4 regions of the Williamsia sp. z71 genome follow, and region 2 is predicted to be linked to each of the others. Evidence: predicted binding sites of a transcription regulator. Region 2 holds the regulator's gene; each other region holds the start of a gene.
What was found. Region 2 encodes LexA, which represses DNA repair genes until DNA is damaged. Its sites were predicted from a motif close to CGAACANNTGTTCG; they were not measured.
Positions count from the first base shown of each region.

Region 1: the regulator LexA is predicted to act here: its motif matches at 1,287-1,300, upstream of AC51GR_RS15550 (HNH endonuclease signature motif containing protein).
Region 3: the regulator LexA is predicted to act here: its motif matches at 1,835-1,848, upstream of AC51GR_RS06810 (SAV_6107 family HEPN domain-containing protein).
Region 4: the regulator LexA is predicted to act here: its motif matches at 1,297-1,310, upstream of AC51GR_RS08305 (HNH endonuclease signature motif containing protein).

Region 1 covers NZ_JCANWX010000006.1:78,932-82,139, forward strand. The annotation lists gene AC51GR_RS15545 (M24 family metallopeptidase) at 140-1,258, shown strand; gene AC51GR_RS15550 (HNH endonuclease signature motif containing protein) at 1,434-2,933, shown strand; gene AC51GR_RS15555 (PPOX class F420-dependent oxidoreductase) at 2,942-3,208, opposite strand, start outside.
Region 2 covers NZ_JCANWX010000005.1:191,983-195,190, reverse strand. The annotation lists gene AC51GR_RS13940 (acyl-CoA dehydrogenase family protein) at 1-988, shown strand, start outside; gene lexA (transcriptional repressor LexA) at 1,102-1,821, opposite strand; gene AC51GR_RS13930 (LysM peptidoglycan-binding domain-containing protein) at 2,010-2,516, shown strand; gene nrdR (transcriptional regulator NrdR) at 2,607-3,056, shown strand; gene hrpA (ATP-dependent RNA helicase HrpA) at 3,071-3,208, opposite strand, start outside.
Region 3 covers NZ_JCANWX010000002.1:564,770-567,977, reverse strand. The annotation lists gene mraZ (division/cell wall cluster transcriptional repressor MraZ) at 1-217, opposite strand, end outside; gene AC51GR_RS06815 (SCO2097 family morphological protein) at 604-1,011, opposite strand; gene AC51GR_RS06810 (SAV_6107 family HEPN domain-containing protein) at 1,186-1,677, opposite strand; gene AC51GR_RS06805 (GNAT family N-acetyltransferase) at 1,908-2,483, shown strand; gene AC51GR_RS06800 (phytoene desaturase family protein) at 2,490-3,208, shown strand, end outside.
Region 4 covers NZ_JCANWX010000003.1:36,012-39,219, reverse strand. The annotation lists gene AC51GR_RS08305 (HNH endonuclease signature motif containing protein) at 1-1,268, opposite strand, end outside; gene AC51GR_RS08300 (SulP family inorganic anion transporter) at 1,474-3,066, opposite strand; gene AC51GR_RS08295 (cysteine hydrolase family protein) at 3,081-3,208, opposite strand, start outside.

The sequences.
Region 1 (3,208 bases), on a different contig from region 2:
CGCGTAAAACGGTGTTTTCGCCCGGTTAGAGATCGCTCATTGCATGTTGTGATTCGACTGGAACACACCTCCGCCGCGTTGTGACACGCGTCCGGCGGCCGGCCACATCACGAGCGGTGCGACCGATAGCCTTGAATCCATGGCAGATCAACGATTCTCGGCAGCGGTGTACAAGTCACGTCTGGATCGGGCGCAGGAGCTCACGGCGCAAGCGGGCCTGTCAGCGCTGTTCATCACTCCCGGACCCGACCTGCGGTATCTGACGGGCTCTCGGGCCAGCACATTCGAACGGCTCACCGCCCTGGTGATCAGTCCGGGCCGGGCTCCCGAAGTAGTTGTGCCACGGCTGGAGTTGGCGGCGCTGCGCGAGTCGGCCGTCGGCGAACTCGGCTTGACCGTCCACGATTGGGTTGACGGCCAGGATGCCTATGCACTCGCAGTTGTTGCTGCCGGAGGAGCAGGCGACCGATACGCCGTCTCCGACGCGACGCCTGCGCTGCACACGGTCCCACTGGCAGGCCGATGGGGCGGCGCACCAGAACTCGCCACTGCTGTCCTGCGTGAATTGCGGATGATCAAGGACGACGCCGAGATCGACGCGTTACGCCGGGCCGGCGCCGCGATCGACCGAGTACATGCGCGGGTCGGGGAGTGGCTCAAAGCCGGTCGCACCGAACGTGAGGTCGCTGCGGACATCGACGCCGCCATTCTCGCCGAAGGGCACACCCGAGCCGAGTTCATCATCGTGGGATCCGGCCCCAACGGTGCCGACCCCCATCACGAGGTGTCGGACCGGGTGATCGAGGACGGCGACATGGTTGTCGTGGATATCGGCGGACCGGTCGCGCCGGGATACAACTCCGATTGCACCCGAACCTACTGTGTCGGTACACCTTCCGATGTCATCGCGCGTCAGTATGAGTGGCTGCAACAAGCCCAGCGGGCCGCTGTGGCCACAGTGCGCCCCGGCGTCACCGCCGAGGAGGTCGACGCCGCGGCCCGGGACGTATTGGCAGCCGCCGGACTCGCCGACAAGTTCGTTCACCGCACCGGTCACGGCATCGGCCTCTCGGTTCATGAAGAGCCGTATATCGTTGCGGGCAACAACATTCCGCTGCGTCCGGGCATGGCATTCAGCATCGAGCCGGGCATCTATTTCCCCGACAGTTGGGGCGCACGCATCGAAGACATCGTGGTCGTCACCGAAGATGGCTGCGAAGCGTTCAATTCCCGACCACACGAGCTGAAGTCGGTCTGATCCAGGCCTCAGATCGGCTCGATCAGTTCGGATAAATGTTCGACTTATTGAGCCCTCCAGGGTACACTGATTGAAAGCGTTCTGATCAGATGTGCTGGGGGGCATGATGACTGACGATCCGCCTGTTGAATCTTCGGTTGACTCTTCGGTTGATTCCTCGCCGGTTCCGGTATTGGTGCGCAAGTACCTCGAGTTGGAGTTGCTCGTTGCCGATATCGCGGACTGCGCTGATTCCGATATGTCTGGCGCGGAAGTCAATGAGCTTGTGCGGGTGCATGAACGGATCGCCCGTAAGGTCGAGTTCACCGGGTTGCGTCACCTGTTGCGGGTCTCGGATCGGTCATCGTTTACCGAAGCCGGGTATTCGTCACTGTTCGGTTTCACCCGTAGCGAGTTGCGGTTGACCAAAGGGCAAACCATGTCCCGGATCCGGGCCCTGGAGGCGGTGGGCCGGTTTCATACGTTGCAGGGTGAGGTGTTGGCGCCGAAATGCCCTGCGGCCGAGCAGGCGTGGTCGAAAGGTTTGATCGGGGCGGCGCATATGGATGTCATGTTGGATGTGCGCAAACAGATCCCGTCGGCCTCTGATCCGGCAGTGTATGACGTGGTGGATCATTGGATGACCGAAGAGGCCGTCGGCCAAGATCCCACCCAGTTGACCGCCGCCGGTCGCGCGGTGTTGGCCCGGGTCGACCCTGATGGTCGGTTGACCGATGATTCGGATCGGGCTCGTAAACGGTCGATGGGTATCGGGGATCAGGGGGTGGATTTGATGGCCAAGATCACCGGCACCCTGGACCCGGAAACGTTGGCCTTGTTGCGGACGGTGATGGATGTGTGGGCGGCGCCGGGGATGAACAATCCAGCCGACCCGAACTCGCCGACCGGTGCGTCCGATGATCCGAAACAGGATGCGGAGCTGGTCAGAGCTGCTGCTGAGCGGGATACCCGTTCGAAGGGCCAACAATGTCACGACGCGCTCAAGGCGATCCTGAAGACCATTTTGGAGTGCAATCTGCTGGGCAAGTCGCATCGTGGTTTGCCGGCGCAGTTGGTCATCACGATGACCAAGCAGCAGCTCGACGAGTGTGCGGGGATCGCCAGAACGGCGTCGGGGGTGGATATTCCGGTCGAAGAGGCCCTGGATCTGGCGGCGCGGTCGGACAAATATCTGGCCGTCTTTGCTGACCACAGTGCTGAGGTGTTGTATCTTGCCCGGACCAAACGGACCGCGCAGAAGGGGCAACGGTTGGCGTTGTTCGTCCGGGATCGGGGTTGTTCGCATCCTGGTTGTACCAATCCGGCGACCTGGGTCGAGGCCCATCATCTGCTTGCCTGGATCAATGGGGGTTTGACCGATATCGACATGATGGGATCAGCCTGCCCGCCGCACCACAAACTCATCGGTGATGGACCGCATCAGTGGCAGACGATCATGATCACCGAAGGCCCCGACACGGGTCGGGTCGGGTGGATACCGCCGGCGTCGGTGGATCCGGAACGAAAACCGCGGGTCAACCGGGCCCAGCATGTCAACGAAACCCTCGCAGCAGCCTGGGAGAAGGTACTGGCCGATCGCCGGGCGGTGTTGGCCGAAAAGTTGGCGGAACTGACGGACCGCGAACCTGAGGTCCAACCCGATCCCGAACCGGATAGCCCGCACCAAGATGCCTAGCTTATTGCTCAGGCGGTGACCATCAGCGACTGCGAGCCCAATACACGCTCTACGTTGATCTGGATGACCACGCGGCGTGGGTTCACTTTGGGCTCTTTGTAGCGAGCCGCGTAGCGGCGAACACCTTCGGCGACAGCCTCTGGGTCACGGTGGACTGATGCTTCGCCTTCCAACGTCAACCACTGTGGACCGTTCACCTGAAATACCGCCGCGTATCCGGAGCGGTCGACGTTCTTCACCTTCTGGCTGCCTTCGAAGGTGATCACTCGCGCGAT
Region 2 (3,208 bases):
CGCCGTGGATGCACCCGAGGAGTTCGGCGGCGGCGGAGTCGACGACTTCCGCTATCAGGCCATCGTCTCCGAGGAATCCGCCCGCGGTGGATACAGCGGTCTGGGATTCACCCTGCACAACGACGTCATCGCGCCGTACCTGCTGGAGCTGACGACCGACGAGCAGAAGGCGCGCTGGCTTCCCGGGTTCACCTCCGGTGAACTCATCACCGCCATCGCGATGACCGAGCCCGGAACCGGTTCAGACCTGCAGGGCATCAAGACCACCGCCAAGAAAGACGGCGACCACTGGGTGCTCAACGGATCGAAGACCTTCATCACCAACGGCATAAACGCCGACCTGGTGATCGTGGTCGCACGTACCGACCCGGAGGCCGGCGCGAAAGGCTTCAGCCTGCTGGTCGTCGAACGCGGTATGGAAGGCTTCGAACGCGGCCGCAACCTCGACAAGGTCGGCATGAAGGCACAGGACACCGCCGAGCTGAGCTTCGACAACGTCCGAGTGCCCGCCGAGAACCTGCTCGGTGAAGAGGGTCTCGGCTTCATCTACCTTATGCAGAACCTGCCGCGCGAACGGCTGTCGATTGCGGTGGTCGCTGCTGCCGCGATGGAGCAGGTGCTGGAGACCACCATCCAGTACGCCAAGGACCGCAAGGCTTTCGGGCGTTCGATCGGCAACTTTCAGAACACCCGGTTCCTGCTGGCCGAGCTGTCCACCTCGACCACGACGACCCGCGTCTTCGTCGATCACTGCATCGGTCTGCTCAACGAGAAGAAACTGACCGTCCCCGACGCCGCGATGGCCAAGTACTACGCGACCGAGAACCAGGTGCACCTGGTCGACCGGTGCCTGCAGCTGCACGGTGGGTACGGCTACATGCGTGAATACTCGGTCGCCAAGGCGTTCCTCGATTCTCGCGTGCAGACCATCTACGGCGGAACGACCGAGATCATGAAGGAAGTGATCGGCCGCAGCCTCGGGGTCTGACCCCAGGATCTGATCGCTCACCGCCTCGAACGCGAAAGGCGGGGTGTACCGGAAGGTTCCGGTACACCCCGCCTTTTGTACTGTCTGGGGATGATCTGCCTACGACCGGCAGGTCAGAGTCGGCGCATCACGGTGACGACCTTGCCCAGGATGACGGCGTCGTTGCCCGGGATCGGATCGAACACCGGGTTGTGGGGCATCAGCCACACCGCGTCCTTGGTCCGTTTGAACGTCTTGATCGTGGCGTCACCGTCGATCATCGCGGCGACGATGTCGCCGTTGTCGGCCACATTCTGCTGGCGTACGACCACCCAGTCGCCGTCGCAGATGGCGGCGTCGATCATCGATTCGCCGACGACCTTGAGCAGGAACAGCGAACCCTCGCCGACCAGCTCCTTGGGGAGAGGGAAGACGTCTTCGACGGCTTCTTCGGCCAGGATCGGCCCGCCGGCGGCGATCCGGCCGAGCACCGGGACGAACGTCGGCGTGGGCATGGATTCGTCCGGTGTCTGGACCTGACCGGCCGCGGTGGCCGGGTTGAGGTCGGTGTCCTGGATGTTCACCGCGCGGGGCCGGTTGTTCTCGCGCTGCAGGAAACCCTTGCGTTCGAGGGTGCGGAGCTGGTGGGCGACCGAAGACGTCGAGGTCAGGCCCACCGCGTCGCCGATCTCCCGGATGCTCGGCGGGTAGCCGCGTTGGCGGACCGAGGTACGGATGACCTCGAGAACTGCTTTCTGGCGAGGGGTCAGTGAGCCCTCGGCGAGTGGTTCGGTGGCGACCACAGTGGTCGCGGCCCCGTCCGCCGGTGTCGGGGGCTGGGTTGTATCGGCCATCAGGTCCTCCAGTTCATGCGGTGTCGGGCGGGGTCCATGGGACAAAGATAGTGCAAATGGTCACAAGTCTCAAACATTTGTTCGAGAAGGCGTGGCGCTTTGTCGGAGGCCCGTGATACAAATCGAACACTCTTTCAATCGAACGAGTGATCGAATAGGGATTGAACCGATGACCGAGGACTGAACCCATGACTGCAGCCACCACCATCACCCGGCCGGCCACAGCTCGGCCTGTTCACCACCCCGAGAGCGATACCGCCACGCGCACCACGCGCCCGGTACGGCCCTCGGACACGACCCGCCCCGCCGGTCGCCGACTGTCCGCGCAGCGCCGCGTGGCCGTCTCCTGTGCCGCATCGCGTAACTCCGAGCAGCGGATACCGACCGAACGTGAGATGGTTTTCGTCCGTAGGCGCGCCTGGGCGGGCGCGGCGGTCACCGGCGTGGGGCTGATGCTGGTGGTCGCCTTCATGACGTTCTTCGGCGGAGTCATACAGCAGTCGAGCGATCCGGCCCGGCTGGGCACCGAGGTCGTCCGCGTCCAGTCGGGGGAGTCGTTGGGCGCCATCGCATCACGTATCGCCCCCGAGATGCCGACCGAGACCGTGGTCGCGAAGATCATGGAGCTCAATGCAATGAACAACTCGGCACTGTCGGTGGGTCAGGCATTGGTCACCCCGGTCTACGCGAGGTAGACGGTGGAGGGGCCGCGATCACGGACGGTATCCTCGAAGGCAGAGTGTCTGGTCAATCCGCCCAGGCCGTCGACTGTCGAGGGATCGTGCATGCATTGCCCGTTTTGCAAGAACGAGGACACCCGCGTAGTCGATTCGCGAGTGGCGGACGAGGGGCAGGCCATCCGTCGTCGCCGTGCCTGTTCGCAGTGTGCACGCCGCTTCACCACGGTCGAGACCGCGGTGCTCTCGGTGGTCAAGCGGACCGGCGTCACCGAACCCTTCAGCCGCGAGAAGGTCATGCGCGGCGTCCGCCGCGCCTGCCAGGGCCGTTCGGTGGATGACGACAAGTTGCAGCATCTCGCGCAGCAGGTGGAAGAAGCCGTGCGGGCATCGGGTTCGGCGGAAGTCCCCGCCAACGAGGTAGGTCTGGCCATCCTCGGCCCGCTCCGGGAACTCGACGAGGTCGCCTACCTTCGATTCGCCTCGGTCTACCGGTCATTCGACTCGGTGGACGATTTCCAGAAAGAAATCGACGACCTCAGGTCGAGCAAGTCCTGACGACACCCCGCGGCCTAACGCAGGTCGCGGATCGCCTTGATGGCACGCTTTTCTGAAATCGGGTATGCGGTTCGGAGCTGTTGAGCGAACAGTCCGACTCGTAATTCCTCCACTATCCAGCCCGCCGCCTCGCTGACCGCATCGCGACGTTC
Region 3 (3,208 bases), on a different contig from region 2:
TCAGTTGACGTTGAAAAGCCCGGGCAGCAGGATCATTCTTGGGCGAGCTCATCACTCGTTGAGCCAGCTCGTAGAAGTCATCCCGCATGTGCACTGCGAGGCTGCGGTCCTGACCTTTTGTGATCATCACCCCTCCTGCAAGTGCGTCTCGGAACTTCGCGGGCAGCGTGAGCCGCCCTTTGTCGTCCAACTTGGGTGTGTAAGTGCCGAAGAACATAGCGCTGGCCATGTGTCGTCACCTCCAACCCCAAGGTTGGTAGGAAAAATCCGGTTCTCTTCCACCAACGAGCACCACTGTACCCCACAATCCACCACTTTCCACCCCAAGTTGCCCGGAGTTCGGCATTCGGCCACCAAGACCGCAGGTAGAGGTGGTGTAGACAGGTGGGGGAAAAATCCTGAGTCAGGGTGTCCACAGGCCGTCTCGGAGGCCTTTTGGAGCCAAAAGGGCCGCTTCAGCCTGCTTCGACCACAGAAATGCCGGAGGTGGGAGAAAGTGGGGGCCTGGGTGGAAAGTGGGCGAGCTGCCCTCAAAACAGACGAAAAGGCCGTGCATCGCGATGCGATGCACGGCCTTCTACGATCAACGGCGCCTGGCGGCGTCTACTCCTGCTCGAAGCGGCGGTTGAACCGCTCTTCCATCCGCTCAGAAAATTTGCGTCCCTGTCGCTGCTCGCGGCCCGACGAGCCACCGCGCGGCGACGATCCCGAAGAGCCTCCGGGAGCCGGTCCGCTACGTGATCCCCACAACGCCATCAGCCCCGCACCGAACATCACGAGGAAGCCGATGAGGCTGACAATGGGGAAACCACCGATTTGAACCTCGATGACAACTCCCCCGACGAGGAGAACGAGTCCGACGAGGAACAACACGGCAGCTTGCAGTCGACGGCGCGCAGTGGACCCGCGAAAGCGACGCGACCGCACGTTCGACGCAAACTTGGGGTCTTCGGCGTACAGAGCGTTTTCGATCTGTTCGAGCATGCGCTGCTCGTGCTCTGAGAGTGGCACCCGCCCCCTCCTTCAGCACATGGTTTCGGTAGAGCTTCCAGAGGAGACAATTCCGGTTGCCCGGACCCACTCGGGTGGACCCAACTCTGATGATACGAGGTGTTGGAAGTTCCAACCACCATTCCCCGCCACAAGTTGGTCAAATTTGGTCCGTTAGCAGTAATTTCGGAGCCTTCACGCAGCACCGGCGGGCATATTCGACGGTTTGCCCCGCTCGAGTCGCAGGATTTCCCTCTCGACCACGTGTAAGAACTCATCCACCTTCGGCCGTAACTCCGCGATCTGCTCTTCGGTGACCGACCGGATGCCGGCTTCCGTATCGGCCCGCAGGCGAGAGTGTCCGGCGAAGTAGGTGGCCCACCCGGAGAGCTCGGGCATCGCCTGCGGCAGCCGGGCCCAGGCACTGCGCGACCCGCGGCGGCGGGTGGGATGCTCCGAGACGGCCAAGACCGCACCGGCCGCACGCAATGCCGATTGATACAGGGCACTGAACGCCTCGGCGGCGTCGGTGACGACATCCGATTCGCGCAGACGCGACTCGGCTCGCTCCAACATCTCGCGGGAGGCGATGATCTGGGTCGGTTCGGGCAGCCTGGTGACCCGCGTGGCCGAAGCCGCCCCACGGTGCCGAGAGTCCCGCGCGGGATTCCGTGCCATCGTCGACATCCCGGTCCTCCTTCTCCGCTGCCTCTTATCCGGCCGACTGCCGGTGTCTATACGGGGTCGGCCCGGTGGCCTACGCTTCCCTCGTCTGCCACCGAGTCGCCCTCATGTCGTAAAGCGGGTAACGATGCGGCTTGCGCCTTTGCGGAGGTTGAAGCCTCGAACACCCGTTCGACAGATTCAATATACCTAACGACACCGACAACCCTCAAGCAAAAAAGGCGGAAACTTCTGTGCCCATCCGGATCGCCGAACTCTCGGCCCACGATGCACAGATCTGGCTGCCCGAGGCCTTGAACGTGTACGTCACCGCGATGAACTACCCACCGGGCACCGAAGTGCAACGGGCGCCCCTGTGGCACGACCACATCCGGCGGCCCGGGTGGAAGGCCGTCGCCGCGATCGACTCCCCCGGTCCGGCCGGACGGGAAGCCCTGGTCGGTATCGCGTACGGATACAGCGGCGCCCACGACCAGTGGTGGAATCAGCAGGTACGCAGCGGGCTGGTCCGCGCCGGATGCAGCCGGGAGCGCGTGAGCGCCCTCACCGACAACTACTTCGAGCTGACCGAACTGCACGTCCATCCGTCTGCGCAGGGCAGGCGGATCGGCGAGCAATTGCTACAACGCCTGGTTGCCGATCGCTCCGAACCACAGGTGCTGCTCTCGACACCCGAGGTAGACGAGGAGAACAACCGGGCGTGGCGTCTGTACCGCCGGTTGGGTTTTGCCGACGTGCTGCGCGGTTTCACCTTCGCCGGTGATCCCAGGCCGTTTGCTGTCCTCGGCCGCGCCCTACCAATGCGATAGGACCACATGATCGACACGCTAGTCATCGGCTCCGGACACAACGGCCTCGTGGCGGCCGCCTATCTGGCCGCCACCGGCCAACGGGTCAAGGTGCTCGAACGCGACAGTGTCGCCGGCGGTGCCGTCTCCACCGTCGAGCGGTTTCCGGGCTATCGCGTCGACCGGGGGTCCTCGGCCCACCTGATGATCCGGCACACCCCCATCCTCGACGAGCTGTCGCTGGCCGATCACGGGCTGCAGTACATCGACTGCGACCCGTGGGCCTTCTGCCCCGCGACCGACGATGCTCCCCCGATCGTCTTCCATCGCGATCTCGAGAAGACCATCGCGTCGATCGAGACGGCCTGCGGTGCCGCCGATGCCGAGGCCTACCGTCGATTCGTCGCCGTCTGGGCGCCGCGGTCGGCCGCGATGATGTCGGCGTTCACGTCGTCTCCCTCACCGCTCGCGCTCGGCAAGGCGTTCTGGGGCCTGCCCGCCCGCATCCCCGGCAACGGCTCCGCGGCCGGACTCGGTCTCTCGCAGGAATTCTTGATGTCCGGGAATGCGCTCCTGGACAACTGGTTCGGATCCGAGCACCTCAAGGCCGCGCTGGCCTGGTTCGGGGCACAGTCGGGTCCGCCCATGAACGAACCCGGGACCGCACCCATGGTCGGCTTCGCCGCGGCGATGCACACCATTCCCCCGGGCCGGGCCGTCGGTGGCAGCGGGGCCCTCTCCGAGGC
Region 4 (3,208 bases), on a different contig from region 2:
AGTTCGGTGGTCAGGGTGCGGCGGGCATGAGATCGTAGTTCGGTGGTGCTGCCGGGTGTGAGGAACCAGGGATGCCCGTCGTGGCCGATGAACACCTTCCACCCGCGGTGGTGGATGTAGCGGTGGTGTCGGCGGCAGAGTAGGACCATGTTGCTCAGGCTGGTGGTGCCGCCGTTGCGCCAGAAGTCGATGTGATGGGCATCGGTGTACACCGACGGGCAGCCGCATCCCGGGAATGCGCAGCCCTGGTCGCGGGCGATCAGCGCTTTGCGGATCGCGGGGGTGACGGTGCGTTGGTCGCGTCCGACATCGAGTGGCACCGAGTTGTTGTCGAGCAGGATTCTTGTGATCACCGAATCACACGCCACCATCTGCGCGGTGGGCGCCGACGCCGGTCCGGTCCATTCGAACTTCGGCGCCATGGCCGGCGGTGTGGCACCCGGGATGCCGCGCAGCTGTAAGTGTTGCAGATGTTCGGGTGAGACGGTCACCGTCACATGTGGTTTCGCCCCACCCCGGGTGGGTCGGTCTTCCTGATCGAAATACGAATCCAGCAACCGTTCCAGCGCATCAGCCCGGATCTGGCCTGCACTCCGCGGATCCGGCGAGCCATCGGGTTCAGGTACTGGTGTGCACAGCGGATCGAGTGCCACCGCCAACTTCTCGCCGAGCAGACTGTCCAAGTCCAGGGTGCCGTGGGTGCGGCCGTCATCACCGGTCCCGAATGACAACTCGTTCAGATCATGATTTTCCGCGTCCGGCACTTCTTTGTCGGGTGGCGATAACACCAACGCCATATGCCGTGCCCGCACCGACACCGCCGCCGGTGTGCCCATCAACGCTTCGGTCAGTAGTCCGCGCACGCAATCGGACCGGTCAGCATCGGGGAGGTCTGGATTGCGACGCTCAATATGATTGAGGCCCTTGATGATCGAGTCCACATGCTCACCCGACAGGCTCCCGTCCACGCCGTAGGCTGATACCGACGGAATGTCACCGAGTGCCCTGCCTACTCGCACGTACCGGTGCGCAACCGCCGGCGCCATACCGGCGTCCCGTAATAGCTTGGCTGTGGACCCCACGCCCTTCTTCTGCGCGATCCGGCGCCGATCGACCTCGCCGACCAAACGAAAAAGGACCTGCTCCACAACATGATTGAGACGTATCACCGTCACAACCCGCGACGACAACTCGGTGTCATCACCCGCGACCAAAGCCGCATCCCCTGCCAGATCTGAGATTCTGGCGAACATTCCCCCGAAGTCCATGGTCCGAGTCTACTCCCGAAATTGCATTCGCACAAGCGTTCGACAACTAATCCTATGGTGCGGCAATAACATTCACCGAAGTGCGAAAATTCTCCGGGGCAGTCTACCGAATGGGTCTGACAGGCCCCGGATTCTCCAGGGGTGACTCCAAGCGCAGCACCCCGACCATCAGGCCGGAGCGCTGCGGGACGGCGAAAAGTGAACACTACGCGGCCATCACGTCGGACTCGTCGTGGACCACCTCCTCCTTCGCTCCGGGAAGGAACGAGTATGCGAGGCAGACGATTCCGAAGAACAGATAGCCCAACGCGACTTCAGGGGCAGCATTCCACGCGATCTCCGGTGCGTGGATGAGGCCGATGAACGACAGCACGGCACCGACTGCGGAAGCGATGGCGGCGAAGAGGAACTTCTTGTCGATGATGAAGGTGACCATGGTGCCGAGCACCAGGCCGACCAGGACTGCGCCTTCGCCGAGGACCTTGAGCCCTTCGTAGACAACGCCGGCCTCGTTCATGGCGCCCATGCCGACCTCACCGGCGGTGGTGCCGGCGGCGGCCAGGGAGTTGTCGATCAGGCCGTGAGCCCACTGCGCGAGGTTGGGCAGGATCGCCGCGACCACCGCGATCGCATGGATACGTGGAACCGCCTGGAAGGCTTGCGCTCCGATCAACAAGCCGATGTACAGCAGGATCGGTACGATCGCCGGAACCGGTAGCAGCGCTTCGAGAATCCCGAACAAGCCGAGGAAGCAGAGCAGGCCGATCGCCAGGCCGCTCGCCAGTGAGTAACTGGCCCGTCCACCGGCGTCCTTCCAACCCGGATGGCCGATGTAGACCGCCGGTGGGAACGGTGAACCGAAGCCGGCGCCGATGCACGCTCCGGCACCGTCGGCGAGCAGAACGCTGCGCAGGTTGTAGTTGTCACCTGCCGCAGCGGCGCTCTCCACGTTGCTCATCGCTTCGGTGAAGTTGTAGATGCCCAGAGGGATGGCGGTGCCGAGCAGTGGTGCGAGGTCGGTCAGACCGTCGAACAGCATGTCGAAACGTTGATCGGGAATGCCCAGTGCGATGTTCTCGACTGCATCACCGACGGCCGGGGCGTCCATGAACCCGCCGGCCCAGCCGATCGCCGTACCGACGAGGAGTGCCGCCAAACCGACCGGAACATTGCCGGGCAGACGAACATTGGTGAAGAATCCGATCAGGATGATCGCCAGCACCGGCAGGCCGATCCAGGCGGCCTCCCACATCTGGGCGGCCGGCCGCATCGAGATGAAGGTGATCGAGATACCCGCCAGGGTGCCGAGCATTGCCGCGCGCGGCGTGATCTTGCGGATGTACGGGCCCACGAACGCGCCGATCATCACGATCACACCGATCATGAATGCCCATGCCAGGCCCGCTTGCCAGGCGGCGACGGCATCGTCGGTGTTCAGATAAACCGGCAACATCACCACGAACACGACGATGAACATGTGAGGAACGCTGGGACCGTAGGGCAGAGCGGTGACGTCGGTGCGATTCTCCTTGCGGCCCAGACGCCGTGCGAGCCAGGTGTAGTAGAGGTTGCCCAGGATCAGAGCCACACCGAGGGCGGGCAGCACGGTCCCGAAGACGTCACCTTCGTTGAAGCCGACGACGTAGATCAGGAGCCCGGTCAAGGTCAGGACATTGACTAGGATGTTGAATGCGAGGCCGAAGAAGGCGTTGGTGTCACCTCGGGTCCACCAGGGGATGGTCACCGGTCCGTCCGGTGCGGCGGGGACAGGGGTCTTTTCGTTGATTTCTGTGGTCATGACTTCTGGTTCCTTCAGCCTCGGGAGGCAGGTGCGGGTTCCGGCGTGACGGGTAGATCGGCAATGGCGGGGATGACCGCCGCGGAATCGGCAACCCAGCCGAAGATTCCACCTTGCGCGCAGATCATTTCCAGCCCGATGC